Regions from separate parts of the Pseudoalteromonas sp. TAP-3C genome, predicted to be linked through region 2. Evidence: predicted binding sites of a transcription regulator. Region 2 holds the regulator's gene; each other region holds the start of a gene.
What was found. Region 2 encodes ArgR, which controls arginine synthesis, uptake and breakdown. Its sites were predicted from a motif close to ANTGAATANNTATTCANT; they were not measured.
Positions count from the first base shown of each region.

Region 1 (6,451 bases), 250 kb from region 2:
ATACTACATTATGATTAGAATCAGAGCGCCCGATAAAAGTACTTCCTTCAACCCATTTAACATTTGCTTGCATTATTTTATCTCAATCGTTTTTTGTATTCGTTACACGCAAACACTCGCGCACCTAAAGTAAAGTTGCGAGTAAAGCGTGGTTTTAAAGGGGGGGAATATTAATTAATGGCGTTATCGAATAAGTTTTTTACTAACCCAGCAAACTCGTCAATAAAGGCATGCTGTTCAACTGTTACAGTATGAGTAGTAACGCTGCTTAGTACTTCTTGTAAATCGTAAACAATACCGTCAACCTCGCGAACAATTTCACTTCGCTGTTCGGTTGTTAATTCTGTATGCTGCTGACATATGCGCATCACATTTTCGGCAACAACATCCTCAATTAATTCAATAACTGTAGGTGCACCTGGCTTTATTTCGCCTGGTTTCTCAAACAATGCTAAATTTTGAGTTAGGTACATTATTAAATCATCGTACCCTTGCCTGTTTAAAACCATTATCTATTCACCTCACAAATACTGATTGCTTAATTTAAGCAGAAAGCGCTGATAATTGCTAGCTTTGTGAGATTGCCATACAAAAAAAGCAGCCGAAGCTGCTTTTATAATAATTAAGGATGGGCCTTAATCGATTTTTAAGCCAGGGCTTAGTGTTGCTGGCATGGTTACTTTTTCAAGTTCCACTGAAGCAACAGGGTATGCACAGTAATCAGCGGCATAATAGGCGCTTGCTCTGTGATTCCCTGAAGCACCAATACCACCAAACGGCGCTGCACTTGATGCGCCTGTAATAGGACGGTTCCAATTAACAATACCCGCACGAATACGACGTAAAAAATGATCGTAATCGGCTTGATTATCACTGAGTAGGCCAGCTGATAAACCAAAGCTGGTGTCGTTTGCTTTATCAATTGCTTGGTCAAAATCATCAAAACGAAATACTTTTAGAAGCGGACCAAAGTGCTCTTCATCTGGGAAATCACTAATCGTTGTACACTCAATAATGCCGGGGGTTACAAAGCCAGTATTTGCTGTGTGCTCAAGCTCAACTAACACTTCCCCCCCATGGCCTTTAACTCATTTTGTGCTTTAACCATACCAGCGGCGGCGGCTGTTGAGATCATAGCGCCCATAAATGGTTGGTCAACATCATCGTAATTACCGACTTTAATTGCTTTAGTGGCAGTAATTAAGCGCGCTAAAATTTCATCGCCTTTAGCACCTGTTGGTAAAAACAGTTTACGCGCACAGGTACAACGTTGGCCGCTTGAGATAAACGCTGACTGCACAATATCGTGCACTGCCGCTTGCGTATCTTCTACGTCTTTCACGATGAGTGGATTATTACCGCCCATTTCAAGTGCTAAAATTTTACCTGGTTGGCCTGCAAACTGTTCATGTAAAATATGACCGGTACGTGAAGAGCCCGTGAAGAATAAACCATCAATGCCTTTATGTGACGCCAATGCTTTACCTGTTTCTACTTCACCTTGCACTAAGTTAATAACCCCTGCTGGTAAACCGGCTTTTTCCCATAATTTAAGGGTTAGCTCAGCCACCATAGGTGTGAGTTCAGACGGTTTGAATACCACGGTATTACCGGCTAAAAGTGCAGGTACAATATGGCCATTAGGTAGGTGCCCAGGGAAATTGTAAGGACCGAATACAGCCACAACCCCGTGTGGTTTGTGGCGGATCATGGCACGGCCTTGCGGCATGGCATTTTCAACATCACCAGTGCGCTCTAAAAAAGCTTTTTCAGCAATGGCAATTTTACCTACCATAGCACCCGCTTCGGTGCGTGTTTCCCATAGCGGTTTACCCGTTTCTTGTGCTATCGCCACAGCAAGCTCTTCGCTGTGCTCTTTTAACGTTGCAGCAAAGGTTTTTACAATCTCTAAGCGATCGCTAAAGCTTTTATTAGCCCAGCTATAAAATGCTTCACGTGCTGATGCCACAGCGCTGTCTACTTGCTCAGCGCTGGCGGCCGATGCCTGCCAAATAACATCGTTATTTGCAGGGTTAACTGAGTTAAATTCTGTGCCTTGACCTGATGACCATTGGCCATTAATAAATTGTGCAGGATGAGTCATATACTTTCTCCTAAATTAAACTGGGGTAGCAGTAACAAAGTCGCCCGATTTTAAATGTAATGCATCGGCAAGTTGTTGTGTGAGTACGAGTCGTTCTGAGCGTGAATCAAATGCCATAGGCGCAACCGTTGCTCTAAAATCTTCAAGCTTGTCATTAGCGAGCAACACCATGGTGTCGCCTGTCATGGCGCCAATTTCAACACTAAAGTTTTGTGCATTACGTACTGTGGCAATGTTATCTACTTTTGCTTCAACCGTTGGGCCGGCATCAAAAATGTCAACGTAGCCGTTAAACGTAAAGCCTTCACTTTTTAAAAGCTCAATAGCAGGACGGGTATTGTCATGCACTTGACCAATAACCGCTTGTGCTTCTTTACTGAGTAAATTTACGTAGATTGGGTATTTAGGCATAAGCTCTGCAATAAATACTTTTTGCCCTATTCCTGTTAGATAATCTGCGGTTGGAAAATCCATTGAGAAAAAGTGCTCTTCTAACCACTGCCAAAAAGGACTACTGCCGTTTTCGTCAGATACACCGCGCATTTCAGCAATGACCGTTTGTGCAAATCGTTGCTGATGTTGCTTTATAAACATAAAGCGTGCTTTTGAAAGCAATTTACCATTACAATTTTTGCGATAGCCGTCTTTTAAAAATAACGTGCACAGCTCTGTAGCGCCGGTATAGTCGTTACAAAGGGTGAGAATATCAACCGCTTTATATACATCTAGCGTGCGCGAAGAGTGAATCACTTTACTCAAATGGTAATGATAAAATGCGTCATCTAAGCCAACAGCGGCTTCAATACCTGAAGTACCGACGACTTCACCAGTGTCAGTGTCCTCAAGTACAAATAAGTATCCCTCATCACCGGGTTGTGAGGTCGTTTTTGTAAATGAGCTAACTGAATGCGCAATCTTCTTTTGTAATAACGCTTCATTATTAGGTAAAGAAGTAAAGCCATGTCCCGACTCGTCGGCGATAGTTACTAAAGCTGCATAATCACTTTTTTGGATTGGGCGAAGGATCATCATGAATCCGCTTACTCCCTTATATATAACGGTAAATAGAAACGGCAGGGCAAAACCAAGTTTGCCCCTAAAGACGTTGAATCAGCAATTACGCATTAACAACGTGAGCGACTGCTTTTTCAAAGCGTGCCATGCCTTCGCGAATATCAGCTTCTGGTATTACTAAAGAAGGTGTAAAACGAACCACATCAGCGCCTGCTACCAGCGACATTAAGCCATGCTCAGTACCGGCTACTAAAAACTCTTTAGCACGGCCTTTGTATTGCTTGTTTACTACCGCACCGATTAACAAACCCTGACCACGAATTTCACTAAATACATGGTATTTTTCGTTAATCGCATTAAGTAGCTCAGTAAATAACGCCGCTTTTGCTTTAACGCCTGCTAGCACTTCTGGGGTATTTACGGTATCAAATGCAGCTTCTGCAACTGCACACGCGAGTGGATTACCGCCGTAAGTAGAACCATGTGTACCTACTTTAAGGTGTTGTGCAATCTCAGTGGTTGTTAGCATAGCACCAATAGGAAAACCGCCACCCAATGCTTTTGCTGAAGTTAAAATATCAGGCACTATATTTAAACCTTGGTAGGCGTAAAGATCACCCGTACGGCCAACACCTGATTGTACTTCATCAAAAATAAGCAATGCATTGTGCTTAGTACATAAATCACGTACGCCTTGAGCAAATTCATCTGTGGGCGAAATAATACCGCCTTCACCTTGAATGGGCTCCATCATTACCGCACAGGTATTATCGTTAATAAGCGCTTCAAATGCCGTAAGATCATTGTAGTCACAATGAACAATGTCACCAGGCTTAGGACCAAAACCATCTGAATAAGCCGCTTGGCCGCCCACAGTCACAGTGAAGAATGTACGCCCATGGAAACCTTTATTAAAAGCGATAATTTGTGATTTTTCTGCGCCAAATTTATCAAGCGCAAACCGACGCGCTAATTTAAGCGCTGCTTCATTTGCTTCTGCGCCTGAGTTTGCAAAGTAGACTTTTTCTGCAAACGTCGCATCAACCATTTTTTTAGCTAGGCGAAGTGCTGGCTCATTGGTCATTACATTTGCTAGATGCCAAATTTTTTCGCCCTGCTCTTTTAATGCACCCACTAATGCAGGATGGCAATGGCCAAGACAGTTAACGGCAATACCACCAGCAAAGTCGATATACTCTTTACCTTGTTGATCCCATACACGAGAACCTTCGCCTCGAACAGGAATTACGCTTGAAGGTGCGTAGTTAGGAACCATTACGTGATCAAATAATTCGCGATTGACTGTCATTTTATTTCCTCTTAATTGTGTGCATCACAAAGCAGTAAAATAGGGAGTGATTATTGCTAATAACCAAATGTGTCGGCAAAAATGAATGAGTTAATATTTGCCTAAAACTACGTTGTGGTTCAATTTTCAGACGCTCATTATTTCAGAAATTTAGGGGGATGTCTCTTGAAAAAACTTTCATGCACCCCTTTAAAATAAAGGGCTTAAGATATTATTTCATAGATAGTGAATAACTATTTGATAGCCAACACTAAGCCACTTTTACCTTAGCAAGCGCTTCTACAACGAAAAAAGCATAGGCTTTATAAACTAAGCAGACGTGAATAAGTAGAATTAAAGTGAATGAATAGTCGCAAAAAAATTAACAAATTTAATCAATTTGCAGCGCAAAATTTGTAAAATTAGTGGTTTGTAGAGTATCAAGTTCTACTTTAGTGAATTGATAGTAGTTAAACCAGCTTTGTAATTCATCACCTTCAATGAGTTGATGTTCTTTTAAACCTAAGTACTGGGAATAGCTATAAGCTTTACACATGACCTGTGTCAAGGGTAGCAAAGTATCGCCTTTATTAACGCCATTGTTTAACTGCTGCATAACCGTATTAAATGGTAAATGCTTTAAGGCCATTTTTTCAATAACTCTGGCACTCACCCCAAGCGATTTTTCATTGAGAATGGTTGCCAAATAGAGTGGTTCAGGCTTAAGTGCCAGCAACACATTGTGCAGGTTTTTATTTCCCTCATCACGTGCGCGCATTATTTTACCTTGCCAAACGTGTTCGAACACGTTTAAGTACAAACGCACTAAAGCAATTTGCCCTACATTGAATAACATACCCAATGTAAATGCATGCATAGGATTAATACCATTAAGCTCAGCTATTTTTTTCGCAGCAAGCGCACACGACATCGTATTATCTTTCAAGCGACGTTTTAATAGTGAAAATGGTTCGGTACTTAACGGCATCCAATGGCGCACTGCAAATGTAGGCACAACGAGTTGTAAGTTATTTAAGCCAATGTAACGCAGTGCTAAAGCGGGGGTATCTACTTTTACCGACGTATCTTTGCTACGGTGCTTACGGTAAAAAGGTAAATTAACTAAAGTAACTAAATCTCGACCTAGCCAACTTAAATTATTAACCAAAGGCTCTAAACGCCCAACTGATGCCGCGCGAGTGGCGAGTATATCGAGTATGGCACACACATTATCGTCTATGCCTATGGTATCTTTGATAACTGAATCAATATTCTCAAGCCGTTTAGTAATGAGCGATTCAATCGTGCGGTGCAAATTTTGACTTGTTTGCGCTTGTAACTTTTGATGCGCCGAACTTTTTTGTTGCCGCTGCTGCGCTGCGGCGGCTTCTACTTCAAGTAAAGTGCGTTTTTCTAACGGTTTGCCATCATTAAAGTCTAAAGTATGAATAAAGCCAATTTGTTGATTAGCAAAACTATGACCCAACAGTAAATCATACGAGCGTTGATTTAATACTTTAACAATGCGCTGTTGCTGCAATTTATCGGTCATAAGTGATGTACCTTCACAAAGAAGTAAAAAATAAACCTAAAAGCGAGTTAAAAAATTATTAAGTAAAGCTAGCCCTTGCTCAGTTAAAATAGCCTCGGGGTGAAACTGTACCCCTTCAAGCGCGAGCTCTTGATGCAATAGTCCCATAATTTCATCACGTTGCCCAGCTATGCTTTGCGTCCATGCTGTTACCTCACACGATTTAGGTAGAGAGTGTGCTTCAACAATTAAAGAATGATAACGACACACCGTAAGCGGGTTAGGTAACCCTTTGAACATACCTTGATGATGGTGATAAATAGGTGACGTTTTTCCATGCATGACCTGTTTAGCGCGCACCACTTTGCCTCCTAATGCCTGAGCAATAGTTTGGTGCCCCAAGCAAATACCCAATATAGGATAAACTCCTTTAAATTGCTCTACCACAGATAACGACACCCCAGCTTCACTCGGGTTTTTAGGCCCAGGAGAAATCACAATATGATCAGGGTTT
Region 1 is NZ_CM187618.1:87,396-93,846, reverse strand. It holds gene AC6H44_RS00450 (OsmC family protein) at 1-73, opposite strand, end outside; gene AC6H44_RS00445 (DUF3802 family protein) at 171-509, opposite strand; partial or broken gene astD (succinylglutamate-semialdehyde dehydrogenase) at 636-2,104, opposite strand; gene astA (arginine N-succinyltransferase) at 2,120-3,136, opposite strand; gene AC6H44_RS00430 (aspartate aminotransferase family protein) at 3,222-4,427, opposite strand; gene AC6H44_RS00425 (HDOD domain-containing protein) at 4,798-5,958, opposite strand; gene AC6H44_RS00420 (anthranilate synthase component II) at 5,995-6,451, opposite strand, start outside.
Region 1: AC6H44_RS00430 (aspartate aminotransferase family protein) is a predicted target of ArgR. The motif match lies at 4,652-4,669, and genes of this name have one in related genera.

Region 2 (6,451 bases):
TCCGTTATATTTTATTAACCGTTCAATGGAGCAACGTAGTTAAATGAGTAGTTTGATTTTACAAGGCGTGAGCTATGCATATAACGGGACTAAGGTTATAGATGACTTAGATTTAATTTTAGGTAAAGACGAAATAGTGTGTTTGCTCGGTGCCAGTGGCTGCGGTAAAACTACCACACTTAAAGCCATTGCAGGGTTACTTGAAGCCAAGCAAGGGCAGGTATTTATTGATGGTAAGTTAGTCAGCGATGCCAACACGTTTGTATCACCGGAGCATCGTAATATTGGCATGATGTTTCAAGATTACGCGTTATTTCCGCATTTAACCGTGGCCAATAATATTGCCTTTGGACTCAGCAAGATTAGCAAAGCTGATAAACAGGCGCGCGTAGATGAAATGCTAAAGCTGGTGCATTTGGTTGGCTGCGCCGATAGATACCCCCATCAACTTTCGGGTGGCCAACAGCAACGAGTAGCGATTGCGCGTGCATTAGCTTATAAACCTAGCCTATTGCTACTTGATGAGCCATTTTCTAATATTGATACTCAAGTACGATTTGAATTAATTGCCGACATTAGGCGGATTATTAAAGCGCAGCAAGTGTCTGCGGTATTTGTTACTCACTCAAAAGAAGAGGCGTTTGCATTTGCTGATACGCTTGCGGTTATGCACCAAGGTAAAATTGCACAACAAGGCACGCCAGAACAGCTTTTTGCACAACCAAGTTCAAAGGAGGTTGCAGAATTTCTGGGTCAGGGCATATACTTAAGCGCAACTGTATTAACGGCTACTGACTATAAAACGCAATTTGGTGTGGTTGAATCAACACAATCACAGCCGCATGCAATAGCCTCTAAGGGGGTTATTTATGTGCGCCCGCATCAACTTGAACTTGCCACTAATAATGAGAGTGAGCATCAGTGTGAGCGCGCTACTATATTAAGCAGCCGCTTTATTGGCTCCGCTTATGTTTATACCGTGGTTGTTGCAGAACAAGAAATAGAAGTTGCAGCCCAGTATGGCCAGTCATTTAACATTAATGAACAGGTTATAATAAAAATAAAACCGCACACGGTGAATTTTTTTAAGCAATAGCTAATTGTTTTTCGCTGTGTTTTGCTCTAAAAAGTAAGGAATAATAATGGTGCAAGCGCAATCAGGGATTTGTGCTGAAGCAAACTTACATGGTTTGCACTTATTTTTTAATGTCCTTGATGGTCACGACGAATCACTGCGCGCTAAGCTTAAAAAAGTGAGCGACATTGAAGATGAGTTTAGTGATCAATTCTCTGAAGCTATGCTGTCTTGCATGGTCGCTATTGGCGCGCAATATTGGCCGCATATTTTACCCGACTTTATGCCCCGCGAGTTGCAGAGCTTTCCTAATATAACCCATAGCGATTTTGTGATGAGTGCAAGGCCGTGCGATTTATTTATACAAATTCGCTCTGACAGAGAAGATGTGAATCACCTGTTTGCACTGCAAATATTAAAGCTTTTTACCCCTGATGTTGAGCTGGTGGAGCAAGTTCGTAACTTTCGCTTTTTAGATGGTCGTGATTTTAATGGCTTTATTTATGCCGGCGACACCCCGCATGGTCGTCAAAAACGTGCAACTGCGTTAATTAATAAGCCCGAGAGTTTTGAAGATCAAGGCAGTTATATTCATGTGCAGCGCTACAAACATGACTTAACCCTATGGCAGCACTTGTCGCTTAACGAGCAAGAGCAAATAATGGGGCGTACCCGTCTCGACAATACCCTGATCAGCCCCGCAACTCAAAGCAGTCATGCAACCCGAAGTGAGTTAAAAGATGAGCAGGGCCAGGCACTTTTATTAAACCAAAGTATGCCGTATGGCGATGTGTATGAGCAAGGAATGTTGCTTATTACTTGCTCTGCTAAAGGGGATGCATTTGAAAAGGTATTAAACAGTCGATTAGGGCACAAAGAGCACTACGATCACTGGCTTGATTTTACTCAAGCAGATATGGGGTCTGCGTTTTTTGCGCCTTCAGTACGGTTTTTAAAGCAGTTATAAAACCAGTCAGGAATGGTTTAGCCATTAACATGACAATGTTCATTGGTTAAACCGTGTCGAACAAAATACGCACACGTTCCAGTGTTAGATCTATTTCTGATATTTTCGCAGGCGCTATAAAAATAGTGTCATCGCCAGCAATTGTGCCCAATACGCCATCTGCTTTTCCTAATGAGTCGAGTAGGCGGGCAATGAGCTGAGCAGCGCCTGGGCTGGTACGAATAATAATCATCATTTCGTTATGCATAATATCAATAACTAATTGGCGCAATGGGCTTTTGGCTGTTGGTACACCCATTTCGGCGGGTAAGCAGTACACCATTTCTTGTTTTGCATTACGGGTGCGTACCGCGCCAAACTTACTTAACATTCGCGACACTTTACTTTGGCTAATGTTATCAAAGCCTTGTTCTTTTAACGCGTCAACTATCTCGCCTTGTGAGCCAAAGTTTTCTTCTTTTAAAAGTGCCTTGAAAGCTTTAACCAATGCTTCTTGTTTATCTTGTGGTTGCATAATGTCTAATTAGTTATGTTATCGATACGGCAAATTCTACACAAAAATGCATAATTATGCAGCAGTTGTTTAGTTAAGTTGCCGTTTAGCTGTGTTTAAACAGCAAAGTTTACAACTATGGTCGAAAATATAGCTAAAATAAGCAGGATAAATTTGTCTTTAGCGGTTAATTTCTTTATCTTAGGAACCACAAAGATTTCCTACCTCAAATTACGGAGAATTCCAATGAAAGTTGCTGTATTAGGTGCTGCAGGCGGTATCGGTCAAGCGTTGTCTTTATTATTAAAAACAGGCTTACCAGCAGGTTCTGAATTATCACTATATGATGTTGCGCCAGTAGTTCCGGGTGTTGCTGTTGACCTTTCTCACATCCCAACAGATGTTAAAGTGGCAGGGTTTGGTGCTGACGATTTAGATAAAGCATTAACAGGTTGTGACATCGTGCTTATCCCAGCGGGTATGCCACGTAAGCCAGGTATGGACCGTGCTGATTTATTTAACGTTAATGCGGGTATCATCAAAACATTAGCACAAGGCATTGTTGCTAACTGTCCTAAAGCGCTGGTAGGTATTATTACTAACCCAGTAAACGGCACGGTACCAATTGTTGCTGAAGTATTTAAAAAAGCAGGTACTTACGATGCTAAGCGTGTATTTGGTATCACAACACTTGATGTCATTCGTTCAGAAGCGTTTATTGCTGAACTTAAAGGCGTTGACGTAGCAAGTGTTAAAGTGCCTGTCATTGGTGGCCACTCAGGCACAACAATCTTACCATTACTTTCTCAAGTTGAAGGTGTTACTTTCACTGATGAAGAAGTGGCTGCACTGACTCCACGTATTCAAAATGCGGGTACTGAAGTCGTTAATGCCAAAGCGGGCGGTGGTTCTGCAACATTATCTATGGGTGCTGCTGCTGCACGTTTTTGTATGTCTTTAGTTAAAGGCTTACAAGGTGAAGACGTTGTGGACTACGCATACGTTGCCGTTGAAAATGGCGATGCAGAGTACTTTGCACACCCAATACGTTTAGGTAAAAATGGCGTAGAAGAAGTTCTTTCTTACGGCACACTAAGCGCATTTGAACAGCAAGCTAAAAATGACATGCTTGAAACGTTGAAAAAAGATATTAAAGAAGGTGTTGATTTTATGGCGCAATAGCCTAAATGATGCATTAAAAAGCCTGCATTTGCAGGCTTTTTTGTTGCTCGGAATTTATTTGCTCTTAATGCTTATTAAGAGGTTCACTAATATTAGTGGTCGCGGTCAACCGCTATACGGGCTAAGCTGATCAATGCTTGCTTGTAACTCGACTCAGCTAAGCAATCTAAACAGGCAATTGCTTTTTCTGCTTCTTGCTCTGCTTTTTGCATTGTGAACTCAAGGGCGTTAGTGTGAGCAAGTGCAGCAAGTATCTCATCTAGATGATCCATGCCATTACTGTGCTCTATCGCGTCTCTTATTAACTGTGTTTGCTGCTTATTACCGTGTTGCATGGCATAAATTAGCGGCAGTGTTGGTTTGCCTTCGGCTAAATCGTCGCCAATGTTTTTACCCAGTTGGTCAGCATTTGCGTTGTAATCTAAAACATCGTCTACCAACTGAAAAGCCGTGCCTAAATGCATACCATACAAGTTAAGCGCTTCCAAAATATGCTCATTTTGTTCAGTAATAATGGCTGCCAGCCCAGTTGCCGCTTCAAATAACTTAGCCGTTTTAGAGTAAATAACCTGCATATAACTGGCTTCAGTGGTGTCAGGGTCATTACAGTTCATTAATTGCAGTACTTCGCCTTCAGCAATAATATTGGTTGCATCAGCCAACACTTGCATTATTTGCATTTTGCCAAGGCCTACCATTAGTTGAAACGAGCGAGTGTAAATAAAATCACCCACCAGTACACTGGCAGCATTACCAAACTCGGCATTTGCTGTGGGGGTGCCACGGCGCAGGTTTGATTCATCAACCACATCATCATGTAAAAGCGTTGCGGTATGGATAAATTCAATGATAGTTGCCAGCGTAATATGATCTTTACCTTGGTAGCCTAGCGCTTTAGCCGCTAGAATAGCCAACATAGGGCGCACTCGTTTGCCACCGCTGTTAACAATATACAAACCAAGTTGATTAACTAACGCCACATCTGAGCACATTTGCGCATGTATTAGTTGATTGACGTCATTCATATCGCTTTCGATTAACGCCTGGATAGCTTTTATATCCATTGATCTCCGAGCCAATTTTAATGTGTGAACGACGCAGATTGTACAACAAAAAATGCATTAGCTCGATATTTTGTGGTGATTCCTTAAAAAAACACCCTTAAGTAGGTTAAATGCCCCATTAACTTTGTTAATAATTGCTTAAACAGCGTGGTTTAATTTTGAATCACCTTTGGCGGTTAATTGAACTATATAGGCTGGCTTTGCTATTACTAATTTATTTTCTGTAACCGTTAAAAAGCGCTTGGCAAAGGGGGATTTTAATATAAAATAGAGGAAATATTGAATTGCTCTCAATGCAGCTACTTTTTATTCATTTAATTATAAAAATAGGCTTGCTAGTTATTTCGCGTTAGCGTAAACTTCGCGCCCTATCGAAGAATATTTTAGTTGCGCCGATTTGAGGGTGCACAGACGGAGTTAATTATGTACGCGGTTTTCCAAAGTGGTGGTAAACAGCATCGTGTGACTGAAGGTCAAACGATTCGTCTTGAAAAATTAGACGTTGAAACTGGTGCGGCAGTAGAATTTGATTCAGTACTTTTAGTTGCTGATGGTGAGAAGATTGAGATTGGTGTACCGTTCGTAAACGGTGGTAAAATAACAGCTGAGGTTGTTTCACATGGTCGCGGTGAGAAAATTAAGGTTGTTAAATTTAGACGCCGTAAGCATTCTCGTAAGCAAATGGGCCATCGTCAATGGTTCACTGAAGTTAAAATCACTAGCATTAGCGCTTAATTAGAGGTACTTAGAAATGGCACATAAAAAAGCAGCTGGTAGTACTCGTAACGGTCGCGATTCAGAAAGCAAACGCCTAGGTGTTAAGCGTTTTGGTGGCGAATCAGTTTTAGCGGGTAGCATCATTGTTCGTCAACGTGGAACTCGTTTTCACCCTGGCGCAAACGTAGGTATCGGTAAAGACCACACTATCTTCGCAAAAGCAGATGGTAAAGTTCAGTTTGAACAAAAAGGTCCCTTAAACCGTAAATACGTAACTATTGTAGCTGAGTAATCAGTAAGGTAGTTAAAAAACCCCGCTATTGCGGGGTTTTTTGTTTTAAGTACGGTTCAATATATACCCAAGTGTTTTTATGCTCGGTGTGCTCTATAGGCCACTTAGGTATATAATAGAGTTATTAACAAGCCAATCCCTAAAGTGAGTAATCATGAAGTTTGTAGATGAAGTAGAAATTCGCGCAGAAGCTGGTGACGGTGGCAGCGGCATCGTGTCTTTTCGTCGTGAGAAATATGTTCCAGATGGTGGACCTGATGGCGGTGACGGTGGAGACGGTGGTAGTGTTTATCTACAAGCTGATGAAAACTTAAATACCCTTATTGACTATCAATTTGAGCGTTTTCACCGAGCAGAGCGCGGTACCAATGGACAAAGCCGTAATTGTACTGGTAAAAAAGGTGAAGACTTAATGGTTAAGGTGCCAGTAGGTACGCGTATTATTGACGTTGACACACAAGAGTCATTAGGGGATTTAACCCAAGATGGTCAACGAATTGTGGTTGCAAAAGGCGGTTTCCATGGCTTGGGGAATGCGCGTTTTAAATCAAGTACAAACCGTGCGCCACGTCAAAAAACATTGGGTACACCCGGTGAAGTGCGTAACCTTAAATTAGAGCTGATGCTACTGGCTGATGTTGGCTTACTGGGCTTACCAAAT
Region 2 is NZ_CM187618.1:342,007-348,457, forward strand. It holds gene AC6H44_RS01555 (ABC transporter permease) at 1-43, shown strand, start outside; gene AC6H44_RS01560 (ABC transporter ATP-binding protein) at 44-1,096, shown strand; gene AC6H44_RS01565 (Dyp-type peroxidase) at 1,143-2,042, shown strand; gene argR (transcriptional regulator ArgR) at 2,089-2,556, opposite strand; gene mdh (malate dehydrogenase) at 2,782-3,717, shown strand; gene ispB (octaprenyl diphosphate synthase) at 3,810-4,781, opposite strand; gene rplU (50S ribosomal protein L21) at 5,205-5,516, shown strand; gene rpmA (50S ribosomal protein L27) at 5,533-5,790, shown strand; gene cgtA (Obg family GTPase CgtA) at 5,945-6,451, shown strand, end outside.

Region 3 (6,451 bases), 1.1 Mb from region 2:
GGGTTTTTGATATTTTATTTAAGCCTTTTGCCATAAATACCCCCGAAGCGGTACCAATAGAAAACGCCAAGGCACCCAGCACTAAAATACCAATGGTTTCTAAGGTTAAGAACTGTTCTGCAGCAAGTTTGGAGCCTACAGCCAACCCTAAAAATATAGTGGTAATATTAATGATTTCATTTTGGGCACTGTTACTAAGCCTATCCACCACGCCCGACTCACGCATTAAATTACCTAAACAAAACATACCAACCAAAGGAATGGCAACGGGTAAAAATAATGCCGTTAAAGTAAGTACCACCAGTGGGAAAATAATTTTTTCCTTTTTAGATACTTTACGCAGTTCAGGCATTTTAATTTGACGCTCTTGCGGTGTTGTTAACGCACGCATAATAGGCGGCTGAATAATAGGAACCAGCGCCATGTATGAGTAAGCGGCTACGGCTATAGCACCGAGTAAGTCAGGCGCTAGTTTTGATGCTAAAAAAATGGCTGTCGGTCCATCTGCACCACCAATAATGGCAATCGCTGACGCATCTTGTAAACTAAATTCAAACCCCGGAATAAAGTTAAGCAAAATAGCACCAAATAAAGTCGCAAAAATACCAAACTGTGCAGCGGCGCCTAATAGCAACATACGCGGGTTTGCAATCAAGGCACTAAAATCAGTGAGCGCCCCCACGCCCATAAATATTAATAGCGGAAAAATACCAGTATCAATACCGACATAGTAAACATAGTAAAGTAAGCCACCAGGGTCTGATAAGCCAGCCACCGGAATATTGGTTAAAATAGCCCCAAAACCAATTGGTAACAGTAGTAATGGTTCAAATTTTTTGGCTATTGCTAAAAATAGCAACAAACAACCAACGGCAATCATCAGCAACCCGGGCAATGTAAAGTTAGCAATACCTGTGGCATGCCAGAGGTTTAAAATACCATCCATCCTCTATTTACTCCTTAAGCCAGGGCAATCATTGCATCGCCGGTGGACACTGAATCGCCTTCAGACACAAGCACGTTTGCAACAGTACCCGTATGCATGGCGCGTACCTCGGTTTCCATTTTCATGGCCTCCATAATAATCACCACATCCCCTTCATTGACTACTTGCCCTGGTTTTACTTTAATTTTAAAAATATTACCGGCAAGTGGTGCATTAAGGGTTTCACCTGAAGCAACTGATGCCGACTGAGGAATATGTTCAGAGTCTTTGAGGGTAACTTCTTTAAGTTCACCACCTTGAGCCACGACCACATCGTATACTTTACCATCGACCTTAACGCTGTATTGTTCGGCCTTAACACCTTTGTTACTTGCTTTTGATTGTTCAGTTGCTTTACTTGAGCTGTCATCGGCGCTAGGAACAGGTTCAAATGCATCAGGATTATTACGATTTTTAATAAACTTCAAACCAATTTGCGGAAATAACGCATAGGTGAGCACATCATCAATTTGCTCATCAGCAAGCGTTAAGCCTTGCTCTTGTGCAAGTTTGACTAACTCAGCTTCTAATGTTTCAAGCTCAGGTTTAATGATATCCGCCGGGCGACAGGTAATTGCTTCGCTACCATCGAGTACACGCTCCTGTAGTTCTTTGTTCATCGGTGCGGGGGTTGAACCATACTCACCTTTTAATACGCCTGCAGTTTCTTTGGTAATGGTTTTATAACGCTCACCAGTGAGAACATTTAATACAGCTTGAGTACCAACAATTTGCGAGGTAGGTGTTACCAATGGAATAAAACCGAGATCTTCACGCACGCGCGGGATTTCGAGTAATACTTCGTTTAGTTTATCAGCAGCGCCTTGCTCTTTGAGCTGATTTTCCATATTAGTTAACATGCCACCGGGCACTTGTGCTAATAAAATTCGCCCATCAACACCTTTTAAGCTTCCTTCAAACGCTGCATACTTTTTACGTACATCTCTAAAGTATGCGGCTATCTCTTCTAAGTGATTTAGATCAAGGCCTGTATCGCGATCTGTTCCCTCTACAATTGCCGTAATTGTTTCGGTTGCTGAATGACCATAAGTCATACTCATTGATGAAATAGCGGTGTCGAGCATATCTATGCCAGCATCAATGGCTTTTTGATAAGTTGCAGTACTCAAACCTGTGGTTGCATGACATTGCATGGCAATAGGCACTGAAACCGTTTCTTTTAACGCTTTTATTAGTTTTTCTGCATCATACGGCTTAAGTAGTCCCGCCATATCTTTAATACAAATTGAATGACAGCCCAATTCTTCAAGCTGCTTTGCAAGCGTGAGCCACATATCGAGAGTGTGAACCGGACTTACTGTATAAGAAATAGTACCTTGGGCATGCGCACCTACTTTAACTGCTGCTTTTATAGCTGTTTCTAAGTTACGTACATCGTTCATTGCATCAAAAATACGAAATACATCAACGCCATTTTCATGCGCCCGCTCTACAAACTTTTCAACCACATCATCTGCATAATGACGATAACCTAATAGGTTTTGCCCACGAAGTAGCATTTGTTGTGGCGTATTGGGCATGGCCTTTTTAAGCGCGCGAATACGCTCCCATGGATCTTCACCTAAATAACGTATACACGAATCAAAAGTAGCCCCTCCCCAAGACTCAATAGACCAATAACCAGCATCATCTATTTTTTTAGCAATAGGCAACATATCGTCTAAGCGCATGCGAGTAGCTAATAAGGATTGATGTGCATCACGCAGTACGAGTTCTGTTATTTTCAATTTAGCCATTTCATGCTCCTCTAATTATTATTTGTTTTGTACTGAGCGATGGCAGCACTAATTGCAGCAATGTGTTCACTTGGTACGCCTTGAGATTTAAAAGATGGCACTCTTTGTGGTGCGTCCACCTCTGGCTGAGAAAATTTGGCAGCCAATTTAGACATGGTTACCACAGCACCAATCAATAAAGAAAGAAATACAAATACACTCACCATACCTGTCAGCATTAAATTGCCCGCAGTTATCAGCGAAGCCCCTATATCCATAATTCTCTCCTTTCAAACCATAAAAAATAAAAAGTCAGTTTATTTAAATAATTATTCACACACAATAACAAAAGCGATTCTTTTGCCCACAAGTTGTAAATTGGTAAAACCAATTAAACTTAAAGTAACATATCATCAATAAAGTTAACACCACCTAAAATAGCTTATTTAGCCTTGTAAGATAGATATTAAAAATGTTCGTTATAAACAAAAGATATATAAAGCAAACTTATTAAGTAAGTTATTCAGTAACACTTAAACCAAATAGAAATTGGTCTTACCAAAATAAATAGATTCACATAACTTTTTATTTCATCATATATAACTGTGAATAAGTTACCGATAAAATCGTAAAAATTACTAATTAAATAAAGAAAAACACCACAACAAACTTAAATACATGATTTTAATAAATAAAATATACTGGCACGATATTCGCTTACTTTAGTACTTTAGAATAATATTAACACAATAAGGAGATATCAATGTTACGCTGGACAATTACATTTTTGGTGATCGCTCTAATCGCAGCCGTTTTAGGGTTTGGTGGTATTGCAGGAACCGCAACAGGTATTGCTAAAATCATATTTTTTATATTTTTAGTTTTACTGGTTATTTCACTTATCTCTGGTGCTTTACGCGGTAAAGGCCCCAGATAGATAACGAAACGACAAACTCTTTTAAACTTTTATATAAGGAATTACATTATGAAATCATCAACAATCAAAGCAGTCGCTATTGCTCTATTTGCAAGTGCATTTATTATGGGTTGTGAAGACAATCACGCAGAAGAAGCGGGTGAACGCATCGACGAAGCAGTGACAGATGTACAAAACAAAGTAGAAGACGCCTGTGAAGAAGTAAAAGAAGGCGTTAATGCTAAAGAAACAAACTGTTAATTTACAATCATTTTTCTTTAAAACGACCTCAGGGTCGTTTTTTTATATCTAAAATTTACAGCGTTTTTAATAATTTATCTCATTTAAGCTGCGTATTAATGCCATAGCTTGCTAAAATGATAAAAAATAAATGTTAAGTATAGATGCATGGTATTTACGACAACCTACAAACTCGATAAACCTTACTTTTATGAATGCTTCGACCAGTCGTTGCCCTACAGTAAGCGCGCACAACCTAAATATTTTTTATTAGCACTGCTTGTTGTATTAGGATTATTTGGCATTTATGGTTTAGGGGATCATTACCTGGGCACATTTTTACTGATGTTAGCCTTACTTGAATGCATTGCTTTTTACTATCGCCGCCCTTGGTGGGCCACAAGACAAATGCTCAGCAGAGCGTCAGGCTCTGAAGTTACCCTCACCTTCGACGAAAACGGAATAACGTCTTCTAATCATTACAAAGACTACCAATTAGCGTGGCACGATATTATTGAAATTATTACCACAGATCGCGGACTACTGTTAAAAAGTAAAAGCGGTATGCAGTACATTTCAAAAGCCATACTCAACGATGAAACCATTGATTTTATAAACAAAAAAGCCACTCAGTGAGTGGCTTTTACAAATGTCATAGTGATTAACTAAACATTTAATACTCTATTGATTAAGCATTGTCCGGATTAGGGTTAGACTTTTCAGCTTGTATACGCATGTAAATTTCTTCACGATGAACTGATACGTCTTTAGGTGCATTCACACCGATACGAACTTGATTTCCTTTAACACCCAAAACAGTAACGGTAACTTCGTCACCTATCATAAGGGTCTCGCCTACTCTACGAGTTAGTATTAGCATTCTCTTGCTCCCATGTTCCAATAAAATTATAAGATTCCGCGTTTACATTTTAATTAAAATTAGACTAAATAGTAAGTAAAAACTCTCAATCTATTCATTTTCTGTTAAAAATGTCTTATGTAATGCACGAACAGCTAACGCTAGGTATTTTTCATCTATTAAAACTGAAATCTTTATTTCTGAGGTTGAAATAAACATCACATCAATATTCTCTTTTGCTAACGAATCAAAAAATAAACTTGCTACTCCAGAATGGGATTTCATGCCCATACCCACAGCTGACACTTTCGCCACATTCATTAAACCATCAATTACCTGTGCGTCTAGTTGCTGTTGAGCGGCGGTTAACAAATCAAGCGCGTTTAAATAATCATTTAAATGCACTGTGAAAGCGTAGTCGACTTTTTCAGCTTTATGATTAGTTTGATTAATCATATCTATTTCGATGCCATTATCAGCAAAAAGTTTCAAAACTTTTGTAAGGTGCTTAGATCCTTGCGGCATTCCATGTAGCTTAATTAAACACTCATCTGCATTAAATGCAATACCCGACACCACGTTGCTCGCCACGTCGCTCTCCTCAAAACTTATTAATGTACCTGCGTCAGGTTTGAAACTAGATAAAACCCGTAACGGCACATTGTGCTTACCAGCAGACTCTACGGAGCGAATATGTAACACCTTAGCACCCAAACTTGCCAGCTCAAGCATTTCAGCAAAAGTAACATGGCTTAAGCGTCGTGCGTTAGGTTCTACACGCGGATCTGTAGTATATACGCCGTCCACATCGGTATAGATCTGACACTCATCGGCTTTTATTGCACCGGCAATTTCAACTGCCGAGGTATCGGTACCACCACGCCCAAGCGTAGTCACGTTTCCCTCAATGTCGCGCCCCTGAAACCCGGCAATAATAGCAATGCGATTATGCTCAAGTTCGTGTTTTAAACGTGTTGCAGCAACCTCTTCTACACGCGCTTTGCCAAACATGTTATCGGTTAATATATTAACCTGATCGGCTAATAAACTAACTGCTGAATGGCCGCGCTTAATAATAGCCATCGCTAATAAAGCAATAGAGACTTGCTCACCAGTACTGAGTAACACATCGAGTTCACGACTGCTAGGGCGAGAGTCGATTTGTTTGGCAAGATTAATTAAACGATTGGTTTCTCCCGACATTGCCGAGAGCACCACCACCACTTGGTGGCCTTGTTGTTTGGTTTTAACAACAAGATCGGCGACCGCTTCAATACGCTCTATTGAGCCTACCGAAGTGCCGCCAAATTTTTGAACTATAAGCGCCACTTAAGCTTAAGTACGCTCAGTTAACCAAGCGGTTACGCTATCAAGTGCTGCCGTTAAGTTTTGTGGCTGTGAACCACCCGCTTGTGCCATATCTGGACGACCGCCGCCTTTACCACCTACTTGACCTGCCATGTGATTAACTAATTCACCGGCTTTTACTTTGCCCGTTAAGTCTTTAGTTACACCCGCAATTAGGCTTACTTTGTCACCTGTGGCAACACCAAGCGCAATAACACCTGAGCCAATCTTGTTTTTAAGATCATCAACCATGCCGCGAAGCGCTTTTGATTCAGTCCCTTCAACATTGGCTACCAGTAATTTCACCCCGTTAATTTCAACCACTGAATCAAGTAACGATGCACCTGCCGCACTGGCTAGTTTATCAT
Region 3 is NZ_CM187618.1:2,613,353-2,619,803, forward strand. It holds gene AC6H44_RS12255 (sodium ion-translocating decarboxylase subunit beta) at 1-946, opposite strand, end outside; gene oadA (sodium-extruding oxaloacetate decarboxylase subunit alpha) at 961-2,742, opposite strand; gene AC6H44_RS12265 (OadG family protein) at 2,754-2,999, opposite strand; gene AC6H44_RS12270 (DUF1328 domain-containing protein) at 3,485-3,658, shown strand; gene AC6H44_RS12275 (hypothetical protein) at 3,707-3,898, shown strand; gene AC6H44_RS12280 (YcxB family protein) at 4,046-4,513, shown strand; gene csrA (carbon storage regulator CsrA) at 4,566-4,757, opposite strand; gene AC6H44_RS12290 (aspartate kinase) at 4,848-6,065, opposite strand; gene alaS (alanine--tRNA ligase) at 6,072-6,451, opposite strand, start outside.
Region 3: AC6H44_RS12265 (OadG family protein) is a predicted target of ArgR. The motif match lies at 3,042-3,059, and genes of this name have one in related genera.